Regions from separate parts of the Microbacterium sp. SSM24 genome, predicted to be linked through region 1. Evidence: predicted binding sites of a transcription regulator. Region 1 holds the regulator's gene; the other holds the start of a gene.

What was found. Region 1 encodes HspR, which represses chaperone genes until heat shock. Its sites were predicted from a motif close to AAGTTGAGTCNNNNNGACTCAACTT; they were not measured.
Region 2: a site for HspR is predicted at 3,850-3,874, ahead of OL358_RS00800 (ATP-dependent Clp protease ATP-binding subunit). Genes of this name have one in related genera too.

Annotation. Positions count from the first base shown of each region.
Region 1 is NZ_JAPDNQ010000001.1:1,491,767-1,497,551, reverse strand. It holds gene OL358_RS06900 (DUF998 domain-containing protein) at 1-183, opposite strand, end outside; gene OL358_RS06895 (AI-2E family transporter) at 180-1,280, opposite strand; gene OL358_RS06890 (DUF2252 domain-containing protein) at 1,372-2,772, shown strand; gene OL358_RS06885 (MmcQ/YjbR family DNA-binding protein) at 2,847-3,251, opposite strand; gene OL358_RS06880 (heat shock protein transcriptional repressor HspR) at 3,321-3,806, opposite strand; gene OL358_RS06875 (DnaJ C-terminal domain-containing protein) at 3,821-4,819, opposite strand; gene OL358_RS06870 (nucleotide exchange factor GrpE) at 4,837-5,439, opposite strand; gene dnaK (molecular chaperone DnaK) at 5,442-5,785, opposite strand, start outside.
Region 2 is NZ_JAPDNQ010000001.1:177,326-183,110, forward strand. It holds gene OL358_RS00790 (LLM class flavin-dependent oxidoreductase) at 1-68, opposite strand, end outside; gene OL358_RS00795 (LLM class flavin-dependent oxidoreductase) at 65-934, opposite strand; gene OL358_RS00800 (ATP-dependent Clp protease ATP-binding subunit) at 1,262-3,832, opposite strand; gene OL358_RS00805 (class I SAM-dependent methyltransferase) at 4,049-4,885, shown strand; gene OL358_RS00810 (hypothetical protein) at 4,918-5,115, shown strand; gene OL358_RS00815 (ATP-binding protein) at 5,130-5,785, shown strand, end outside.

The DNA.
Region 1 (5,785 bases):
ACCGGCGATGGGCGCGGCCTGGAAGCCGAACGCGATGAGCGCCACGAGGGCGACGATCACGAAGGCGACGGCGGCGATGCCCAGGGCGAGCGTCTCGAGCGAGCGCTCGCTGCCGCCCTCGGAGATGCGGGCGAGGGCGCGCTCACGGCGCGTCCCGGTGTCGGCGTGGGCGGTCTGGGTCATGGCCGTCTCCTGGGAGGCGAGGTGGAGGGGTCGGGCGGCGGCACGGCCGTGCGATCGCCCGAGAGCCATCGCAGCCAGTGGCTGTGCGGGTCGCCTTCGAGCACGAGCGTGCGCGCGAAGAGCGTGAGGGGGATCGAGAGGATCGCGCCCAGCGGCCCGATCACGAACGTCCAGAAGATGACCGAGAAGAAGCTCAGCGTGAGGCTCAGGTCCACCGCGTCGCTGACGAACTTCGGCTGCACGAGAACCTGGAGCACCACGTTCACCACGCAGTAGATCGCGATGACGGCCAGCAGCATCGGCCAGCCCCCGACGACGAAGGCGAGCACGGCGGGCGGGATCAGGCCGAGCACGAACCCGATGTTGGGCACGAAGTTCGTGACGAACGCGAGGATCGCCCACACCAGCGGTGCGGGCACGCCGAGCCACAGCAGTGCGAACCCGTCGATGATCGCCACGATCGCCCCGAAGGTCGCGTTGACGACGTAGTAGCGACGGACTCCCGAGTTGAGGTGCCGGATGCGGGCCAGCGCGGGCTTCTTCGACGGGCCGAAGACCCGTCCCGCGTCGCGGTACCGCCCGGCGTCCGCGGCCATGAAGATGATGTACGCGAAGACGAAGAACAGGGCGGTGGCGATGCCCAGGAGGGTTCCGCCGAGACTCGAGGCCAGCCCGAGGAGCGTCTGAGGATCGAGGACGGATGCCGCGGCATCCGCTGCCTGATCGTCCAGGCCCACGGAGGTCAGCCACGCGAGCAGTCCCTGCACGCTGTCCTGCAGCTGGTCGGCGAACTCCCCGACCAGCTTCGCGAACTGCGTGCCGGCGAGCCACAGGAGGGCGCCCATCGCGACCAGCACGAGGTAGGCGACCACGATGACCGCCGTCGTCCCGGTCCAGCGGGGCCAGCCGCGGCTCTCGAACGGGCGGCGCACGGGCTCGCAGATCACGACCAGCACGATCGCCAGCGCGAGCGGGCCCACCAGTTCCCGCGCGAAGAACACTCCGGCGAGCACGACCACCGCCGCGGCGAGCGCGAGGAGGGTCCGCAGGCTCGGCGACAGCGCCGGAGGTGCGGGCGGCGGTACGGCTCGGGTCACGCCGCCAGGGTATCGACGCCGCACGCCGCGACCCCGGATTTCATCCCGAAGTCACCCCCCGCGCGCCGCCGCGCAGTGCCACACTGGGCCCATGTCAACGAATGACGTCAGCCCGCTGGCGGATTCCTGGTCGGCACCGCCCAGCCTCGAGGACCACCTCGAGGACGGGCGGGCAGCACGTTCGTTCGCGCCGCGCGAAGACCTCGCGATCCTCCCCGACGGAGAGCGCGACCCGATGGGCATCCTCGACGCGCAAGACGCGGTGCGTGTGCCGGAGCTCGTGCCGATCCGCACGCAGCGCATGGCGGAGAGCGCCTTCGCCTTCTATCGAGGCACCGCCGCGCTCATGGCCGCCGACCTCGCGCGGTCACCCGGCAGCGGGCTCACGGTCGGGTCGTGCGGCGATGCGCACGTGTCGAACTTCGGCCTGTTCGCCTCGCCGCAGCGCACGCTCGTGTTCGACCTGAACGACTTCGACGAGTCGGCGTGGGCGCCGTGGGAGTGGGACGTCAAGCGCCTCGTCACCAGCATCGTGATCGCCGGCCAGTCGACCGACCGCGACAAGGGCGTGGTGAAGGATGCCGCGCTCGGCGCCGTCCGCACGTACGCGCGTGCCCTGATGAACGGGGCGAAGCGCAGCCCCCTCAAGCGGTACTACGACCACTTCGATGCCACCGCGGCAGAAGACGCCCTCGACGACGAGTCGGCCCAGGCGCTGCGTCAGGCGGTGAAGGATGCCGAGAAGCGCACGGCGAACCGCGCGGTGCGCAAGCTCACCACGCGCGAGGAGTCCGGCCGGCTCGTGTTCACCGAGCTGGCGCCGACGATGACGCACGTCGACTCGGCCATCGAGGATCGGATCAACGAGTACGTCGCGATCTACCAGCAGTCCGCGAACATCGACATCCGCGTGCTGCTGCAGAAGTATCACGTCTCCGACATGGCCCGGCGCGTGGTCGGCGTCGGCAGCGTGGGAACGCGGTGCTACCTCATCGCACTGACCGACGGCGACGAGAACGCCCTGCTGCTGCAGGCGAAGGAGGCCGGCCAGAGCGTGCTCATCGAGTACGGCGGCGTCGAGCAGCCGGAGGCCGTCAGCCGCTTCATCGCGAGCAACGGCGAGGGTGGCCGCGTCGTCGCGATGCAGCGCATCCTGCAGGCGGTGTCCGATCCCTTCCTGGGCCACCTCACGGGGCAGCCCGCGGAAGGCGGAGCCGACCGCTCCTTCTATGTGCGGCAGTTCCACGACAAGAAGGGCGGGTTCGACATGGACACGCTCGAGGACTCGGCGTTCCGGTGGTACGCGGATGCCTGTGCCACGACACTCGCGCGCGCCCACGGGCAGTCGCCCAACGCGGCGGTCGTCGCCGGCTACATCGGGGGCGGCCGCGTCGCGGGCGAGGCGATCCTGGAGTGGTCGTACGCGTACGCCGACCTGTCTCGCGCCGACTGGCAGCTGTTCCGCCGCCACCGCGGGGTCGACGCGGCCTGACGCATCGAGTCGCCAGAACACGCCGCGTGTCGTGACGTGTCGTCAGCGTGTCTTGGCGACTCGAAGCGTGCGGGTCAGGAGCGCGCGTCGAGCCAGGCGCGCGAGACGCGCCGCGGCGCGCGCAGCAGCCAGGCGTCGGTGACGATCTCGCGGAGGTGTCCGACCTCGATCTCGTCGAGACGCACGAGCACGGCCGGATAGCCGTCGAAGTGCGGGATCGTGAAGAACGTGCCGGGGAACGTCTCGAGGAGGGCCTGCTTCTCGTCGGGTCCGTCGGTGCGCACACCGATGACCACGCCGTCCGGCCACGACCGGCCGAGCTTCTCGAGGGCGACGAGGTCGGGCTTGCTCGGCCCGCGTTCCCAGACGAATGCCCCGGCGTCGGTGCGCCACGTCGCTCCGCCGCGGTGGCCGTCGACCCGCTCCTGCACGCCGGGCAGCGCGAGCGCGAGCTCTCTCACGTCGTCGAGCGTCGCCATGCGTTCATCGTGGCGCGGCGACGCGGCATCCGCCACCCCTGCGCGGACGGAGCGACGGATGCTGCGCTGCTACCGCTCGCGAGCGCCGCCGGGCGCGGCATCCGCGTCGTCTTCGCCCTGTTCGAGCTGGTGACGCGGTCGCCACACCACGAGCTCGGTCGCCCGGCGCACGCGTGTGCCGCTGCGGAGGGTCACGACGGCGCCGGTCGCGCCGGCCGCGAAGACGCGCGCGCCCGGGCGTCGTTCGAGCTCGGCCCGCACGCGGTCCTCGAGGTCGCGCACGCGGCCGTGGAGCTCGCGCACGCGGTCCTCCAGTTCGAGGATGCGCACGATCGCCGGGAGGCCGATGCCCTCGGCCGACATGCGGGCCACTTCACGCAGCTGCGCGACGTGGCGCAGCGAGTACCGGCGCGAACCACCCGGTGTGCGCGCGGGCACGACGAGCCCGAGGCGGTCGTACTGGCGCAGCGTCTGCGGGTGCATGCCGGAGAGCTCGGCGGCGACGGCGATCGCGAAGATCGGCGCGTCGTCGTCGATGTCGTGCTGCTCTCCCATGCCGCTCATATCCTCTAGCCCCGCGCCCTCGACATGAGGTCGGCGCGCGGATTCTCCTTGGGTTCGAGCTCGTGATAGCGCACGAGCGCCTCACGGGCGGCGTCGTCGAGGTGCGACGGCACCGCCACCTGCACCTCGGCGAGGAGGTCGCCGGTGCCCTTCGCGGTCTCGACGCCACGACCCTTCACCCGCAGCACGCGGCCGGACGGAGTGCCCGGGGCCACGCGCAGCTTGACGGGGTCGCCACCCAGCGTGGGCACCTCGATCGTCGCACCGAGTGCGGCCTCGGTGAAGGTGACCGGCACGGTGACGCGCAGGTTCAGCCCGTCACGCGTGAAGACCGGGTGCGGCCGCACGGTGACCTGAACGACGATGTCACCCGTCTCGCCGCCGTCCGGCGACGGCCGGCCGCGGCCACGGAGCCGGATCTTCTGCCCGTCGGACACGCCGGCCGGGATCTTCACCTTGAAGGGACGTCCGTCCTCGCCCTGCAGCGAGATCGTCTCGCCCTTGGTCGCGGTGACGAAGTCGATCGTCGTGCGCGCGGTGACGTCCGCGCCCTTCGTAGGCCCGCCGTACCCGCGGTACCCGCCGGTCGACTGACCGAACCGTCCCGTGCCGAACCCGCCGCCCTGCTGCTGGTTGAACATCGCGAAGATGTCGTCGAAGTCTTCCGACTGGTACCGCGTGCTTCCGCCGCGGCCCTGGTTGAACATGCTGAAGACGTCTTCGAACCCGCCGCCTGCTGCCTGCCCGCCCGAGGTGAAGCGAGCGCCTGAGCCCATCGCCCGGATCTGGTCGTACTCCTTGCGCTGCTCGGCGTCGGAGAGCACCGAGTACGCCTCGCTGACCTCCTTGAACTTCGCCTCCGCGGCCGCGTCACCGGCGTTGGAGTCGGGGTGGTACTTTCGCGCGAGCTTGCGGTAGGTCTTCTTGAGGTCGGCGTCGGCGACGTCCTTGGACACCCCGAGGATCTTGTAGAAGTCCTTGTCGAACCAGTCCTGACTGGCCATGGATGCTCCTCCCCGGCCTACTCGGCCGGCACCGCGACGACGACCTTCGCCGGGCGGAGCTCGACCGAGCCCAGGCGGTAGCCCGTCTCGACCACCTCGAGGATCGTCGGAGTCTCGACCCCGGGGGTCGGCGCCTGGAAGATCGCCTCGTGCTGCTGCGGGTCGAAGACCTCGCCGGCCGCGCCGTAGGTGACCAGGCCGATGCGCTCGGCGACGCCACGGAGCTTCTCGGCGATCGCCCAGAACGGCGTGCCCTCGTCGAGGTCGCCGTGCTTGTCGGCACGGTCGAGGTCGTCGAGCACGGGGAGGAGGCCCTTGGCCACCGCGCCCTTGGCGCGCTCGATCTCCACCTCGCGCTGCTCCTCGGTGCGCCGGCGGTAGTTCGCGTACTCGGCTTGCAGACGCTTGAGGTCGTTCAGCAGCTGCGACTCGAGGTCGGCGATGACGGCGTCCTCGGCCGCGGCATCCGGATTCTGAGCCGCGCCCAGGATGTCGTCGACCGTGAGCTCGTCGTCGCCGTTCGCGGCGTCCTGGCCCTCCTGCGGGTCGGACCCGGAAGCCTGCGCTTCCGGGTCCTCGCCACCGGGGACCTCGGGGTTGTCGAAGTCCTTGTCGGTCATGGCTACTTCTTGTCTTCCTCGTCGTCGATGACCTCGGCGTCGACGACGTCCTCGTCGGAGTCGGTCGCACCGCTGTCGCCGGCAGCCTCGTCAGCGGGGGCGTCGGCCTCCTGCTGAGCGGCCTGGCTCGAGGCGTAGATCGCCTCGCCCAGCTTGCCCTGGCTCTGGTTGAGCTTGTCGAACGCGGCCTTCACGGCGTCGTCGTCCTCGCCCGCCAGCGCCGACTTGAGCGCGTCGACATCGCCCTGGACCTCGGACTTGACGTCCTCGGGGAGCTTGTCGTCGTTCTCCTTGATGAGCTTCTCGATCGAGTACGACAGGGTCTCGGCCTGGTTGCGCACCTCGG
Region 2 (5,785 bases), 1.3 Mb from region 1:
GGGGCGAGTCGCTCGGCCAGGTCGGCGCCGATCGCGGCGGCGACGCCGATCGACAGCCCGGCGGTCACGCGCGACCGATCAGACGCGCCACTTCGGCAGCGGAGGCATAGAACTCCGCGAGGTCGACCCGCGACGCCGGCAGCAGCACGGCGTCGTCGATCCCGGCGTCGAAGTACGCGCCGAGCGCCGCGGCGACCGCGGCGGGGTCGCCCCACACCGCGCGCTCGTGGGGATCGGGCTTGTCGCCGACGTCGGCGATCGCCCGGGCCTCGGCATCCGCTCCGAACGCCGCAACGACGTACGAGACGATGTCGTGCTCGCCCGCGCGCCCGGCATCGGCGCGCGCGCCGCGGATCGCGTCGACCGCGACCCGCACCTCAGCGGGGGTGTGCCCGCTGTCGAGCACGGTGCCGTCGGCGACCTCGCCGCTCAGGCGCAGTGTCTTGGGTCCCTCCGCGGCCGCGTAGACGAGCGGCGCGACGGCCGGCGGCGCATCCAGCCGCACCGCGTCGAGGGTGACGTAGCGGCCTGCTGCGTCGGCCTGCTCCCCGGCCAGGAGGGTCCGCAGCGCCGGCACGTACTCGCCCATCAGAGTGAGCGGCGACGCGACGCGCGCGCCCACCTGCCCCATCCACGGCAGCACTCCGTGGCCCACGCCCGGCAGCAGTCGACCGGGGAAGAGCCGCTCGATCGTCGCGATCTCCATCGCCGTCGCCGCGACGTTGCGCAGCGGCATCGGTGCGATCCCGATGCCGATGCGCAGCGCGTCGGTCCACGCCAGCGCTGCCGTCGCGGCGGCGAACGCCGACGTGCGGAAGCAGTCCTCCCAGATCCACAGTTCGGGAAGCCCTTCGCGCTCCGCGGCGAGCACCGCATCGCGGAATTCGTCGGGCGTGTGCGTGTACGGGTTGAAGATCGCGCCGATGCGTGCCATGCCTCCACTCTGGCAGGCACGGCCGACACACGCCCAGCACCGGCATCCGCGCCTTCGACAGGTCAACCGGGGTTCCACAGGTCAACCGCGGTTCCACAGGTCAACCGGGGTTCCACAGGTCAACCGCGGTTCGACAGGTCAACCGGGGCTCGACAGGTCAACCGGGGTTCCACAGGTCAACCGGGGTTCCACAGGACCAGTTCGGCCGCACCGGTCCTGCGCGACCCCGGTTGACCTGCCGAGACGCGGGCGAGCCGGCGCCCGGCAACCCCCCGTTACTGCGGGAGGCGCCGAGCCCCGGGGCGGCCCGTCGTCGAGGGTCTCAGGTCACGCGGCGACCGAGACCGCGCGCGGCGAGCCCGCCGCCACGGTCAGGCCGTCGGAAGCGGCATCCACTGTCACCGTTCCGCCACCTTCGAGAGCGCCGGTCACGAACAGGTCGGCGACGCGGTCGTCGACCTCGCGCTGGATCAGCCGGCGGAGCGGTCGGGCACCGTACTCCGGTTCGTACCCGTTGTCGGCGAGCCAGTCGATCGCGGAGTCCGTCACCACGAGGGCGACCTCGCGCTTGGCGAGCCGCGCCTCGGACGCGCCGAGCAGCAGGCTCACGATCAGGCGCAGCTGCGGCTTCTCGAGCTTGCGGAAGAGCACGATCTCGTCGATGCGGTTGAGGAACTCGGGGCGCATCGCCTCGCGGAGCTTCGCGAACACGCGGTCGCGCAGATCCTTCTCGGAGCCGTACCCCGTCGTGCCGCCGCCGTCGGCGAGGAAGCCGATCGCACCACCTCGAGAGGCGAGGAACTCCGAGCCGAGGTTCGACGTCATCACGACGACGGTGTTGCGGAAGTCCACCGTGCGTCCCTGACCATCGGTGAGCCGGCCGTCGTCCAGCACCTGCAGCAGCAGGTTGAAGACGTCGGGGTGGGCCTTCTCGATCTCGTCGAACAGCACGATCGAGTACGGGTTGCGGCGCACGCGCTCGGTGAGCTGGCCGGCCTCGTCGTAGCCGACGTATCCGGGGGGCGCTCCGACGAGACGCGACACGGTGTGACGCTCGCCGAACTCGCTCATGTCGAACCGGATCACGGCGCCCTCGTCGTCGAAGAGGGACGCGGCGAGCGCCTTGGCCAGCTCGGTCTTGCCGACTCCGGTGGGGCCGAGGAACAGGAACGAGCCCACGGGACGACGCGGGTCGCCCATACCGGTGCGGTTGCGGCGCACGGCTTTCGCGACCGCCGTCACCGCGTCGTCCTGGCCGATCACCCGGTCGTGCAGCTCATCATCCAGCTGCGCGAGACGCTCCCGCTCGGTCTCGGTGAGTCGGTTCACCGGGATGCCGGTGGCGCGGCTGATCACGGCGGCGATCTCGGGCTCCCCCACGATCGCGTCGCCGCGCACCGCAGCACCCGAGGACGTCACGTCGTCGAGACGCGCCTGCACCGCGGCGAGCTGGTCGCGCAGGCGCGAAGCCTCCTCGTAGTGCTCGGCCGTCACCGCGGCGTTCTTGTCGGCCTCGAGCGTCGCGAGCTGCGCGATGAGGTCGCTCACATCGACCTTCGCGCCCAGGCGCAGCCGCAGCCGGGCGCCCGCCTGGTCGATCAGGTCGATCGCCTTGTCGGGCAGCACGCGCTCGGACAGGTACCGGTCGCTGAGCTCGACCGCGGCGCGGATCGCCTCGTCGGTGTAGACGATGCCGTGGTGCTCCTCGTACGCGGGCTTGAGTCCGTGAAGGATCCGCACGGCGTCCTCGACGCCGGGCTCGCCCACGCGCACCGGCTGGAACCGGCGCTCCAGCGCCGGGTCCTTCTCGATGACGCGGTACTCCTTGAGTGTGGTCGCGCCGACGAGGTGCAGGTCGCCGCGCGCGAGGCGCGGCTTCAGGATGTTGCCGGCGTCCATGCCGCCGTCTCCGGCGCCGCCGGCGCCGACCACCGTGTGCACCTCGTCGATGAAGATGACGAGCTCGTCCTTGCGGGCGGAGATCTCGTCCATCGTCTTGGTGAGGCGCTCCTCGAAGTCGCCGCGGTAGCGGGTGCCCGCGAGCATCGCCGGAAGGTCCAGCGCGATGACCCGCTTGCCGCGCAGCTGCTCCGGAACGCCGCCGTCGACGATCGCCTGGGCGAGGCCCTCGACGATCGCGGTCTTGCCGACGCCGGCCTCGCCGACGAGCACCGGGTTGTTCTTGGTGCGGCGGCTGAGGATCTCGATCGTCTGCTCGATCTCGTCGGCGCGGCCGATCACGGGGTCGAGGTCGCCGCCCGCGGCGCGTGCCGTCAGGTCGGTGCCGTACGTGTCGAGCATGGGGGTGGCGGATGCCGCGGCATCCGTCCCCTCCGCCGTCTCGGGAACCGCGCTCGGCGTGACCGTCTCGCGCAGGCCCTGCGTGAGTGCTTCCGCCGTGACGCCGGCGCGCGCCAGCACCTGGCCGGCGGGGGTGTCCTGCGCGAGCACGAGGGCGAAGAAGAGGTGCTCCGGATCGACGTAGGTGGAACCCGACGACCGAGCGACCTGGAAGGCGTGGAACAGCGCACGCTGCACCGAGGACGTGATGACCGCGGCGTCCACGTCGGCGGGGGCGGATGCTGCGGGCAGGCGTTCCTCGGTGGCGCGCAGGATCGCGCGCGGGTCCGCGCCGATGTGCTCGACCGCGTCGCGCGCGGGGGCCTCCTCGACGAGGACGCGCAGCACGTGGAGGGCGTCCAGCTCGTGCTGTCCGCGCTCGAGCGCGAACCGGCCGGCGCGCTGCAGCAGCTCCTGCGTGCGCGCGCCGAGGAAGCGGCTCAGGTCGATCGACCGCTGTGCGCGCGTGCGCTCGCCCGCGAGGTACCGCGCCAGGAACTCGTCGAACGAGCTCCCGCTGTCGTCGGCACCGGCGGAGGGGGTGAAGTCTTCGGGCATTCTGGTTCTCTCCTGAGAAGTTGAGTCGAGCGGTGGCAAGTTTAGGAACTTGAGCACAGACGTATCAATTTCAACGATGACGGTCGAGGTGTATTCCCAGCCAGCCCGCGCCCTCTCAAGACGACGTGCCGGATCTCCGTGTGCTGCACGGATGTGCCCCGCCTCGGGACGCAGAACCCTGGAGGGAGTCCGAACACGACACGAATGGAGTAGGACATGACAGATCTGCAGACCACCACCATCGACGAGGCAGACAAGGCTCTCAAGGCGAAGCACCGCGCGATGTGGGCGTCCGGGGACTACCCGACGCTCGCGCACGACCTCATCTGGTCGCTCGGGCCCCGCGTCGTCGAGGCCGTCGATGTGCGACCGGGAGACCGGGTGATCGACATCGCCGCCGGCAGCGGCAACGCCGCGATCCCCGCCGCACTGCGCGGCGCGGACGTCGTCGCGACCGACCTCACGCCGGAGCTCTTCGGCGAAGGGCACCGCCGGGCCGAGGAAGCCGGTGCGGAGCTCGAGTGGCGTCCTGCCGACGCCGAGGCGCTCCCGTTCGACGCCGACGAGTTCGACGTCGCGATCTCGACCGTCGGCGTGATGTTCGCGCCGCACCACGAGCGCAGCGCCGACGAGATCGTCCGCGTGGTGCGCCCGGGTGGGCGCATCGGCCTCATCAGCTGGACGCCGCGGGGCTTCATCGGGCAGCTGTTCGCGGCGCTCAAGCCGTTCAACGCGCCACTGCCCGCCGGCGCCCAGCCCGCCCCGCTGTGGGGTGACGAGGACCACGTGCGCGCGCTCTTCGGCGACCGCGTCACCGACGTGAAGGCCGTGCGCGAGACCGTGAGGTTCGCCCCGTTCTCGTCGGGCGAGGAGTTCCGCGCGTACTTCGCCTCGCACTACGGGCCCACCATCGCGGTCTACAACCGCAACGCCGACGACCCGGCAGCGGTCGCGGCGATCGACGAAGCCCTCCGAGGCCTCGGCGACCGCGCCATCGCGGAGACCGGAGCCATCGACTCGGAGTTCCTGCTGTTCACGGCGACGGTCCGCTGACCGCCGCCGCAACCCGGAAGGAGGCGGACACCATGTCCGCATACGATCTGTTCGCCCTGCACCTGATGGAGCGGGAGACCCTGCACGTCGACCTCGAAAGACGTCGTCGCGTGCTCGAGCACGTCTCCCGCTCGCGGAAGGCGGAGCCGGATGCCGCGCCCGCCGCATCCGCGTCGGCGACGTCGCAGCGAGGCAGCGTACGGCGCCGCCTCCTTCCCGGGGGTGCGTGAGTACACTGGGCGGCGTGCTGGGGCCCGCACTCACACCGCGCGAACGCGCGGTGCTCGCCGCGGTGGAGCGGCGCCTGACCAACCCCGAGATCGCCTCGGAGTTGTTCATCTCCGTGCGCACGGTCGAGAGTCACATCGCGAGCCTGCGCCGCAAGCTCGGCGCCGACACCCGTGGCGACCTCATCGCCGCCGCGCGCGAGCTGCGCGAGACGTCGGTGCGGGTGCCCGCGAACCCGCTCCGGGGTCGCGGGCGCGACCTCGCCGAGCTCGCCGCACTCCTGGACGCGCACCGCTGGGTCACGATCGTCGGGCCGGGCGGTGTCGGGAAGACCCGCCTCGCCCTCGAATTCGCCCGCACGGATGCCCAGCGCACGCCGCTCGTGGTCGAACTCGAGCATGCCGGACCGGGCGACATCCTCGCCCGACTGTCCCGTGCGCTCGACCTCGAGGGCGGCCCAGGACGCGATCTCATCGGCGCGGTCGCCGTCGCCCTGTCCGCCCAGGACTACGTCCTCGTCCTGGACAACGCCGACCGGGTCGGCCCCGCGACGGCCGATGCGGTCGCCGGCCTGCGCGCGCGAGCACCGGGCCTGCGCGTCATCGTGACCTCGCGCACGGCACTCGGCGGCGTCGACGAGAGCGTGCACGTGCTGCGCCCTCTCGCGGCGAA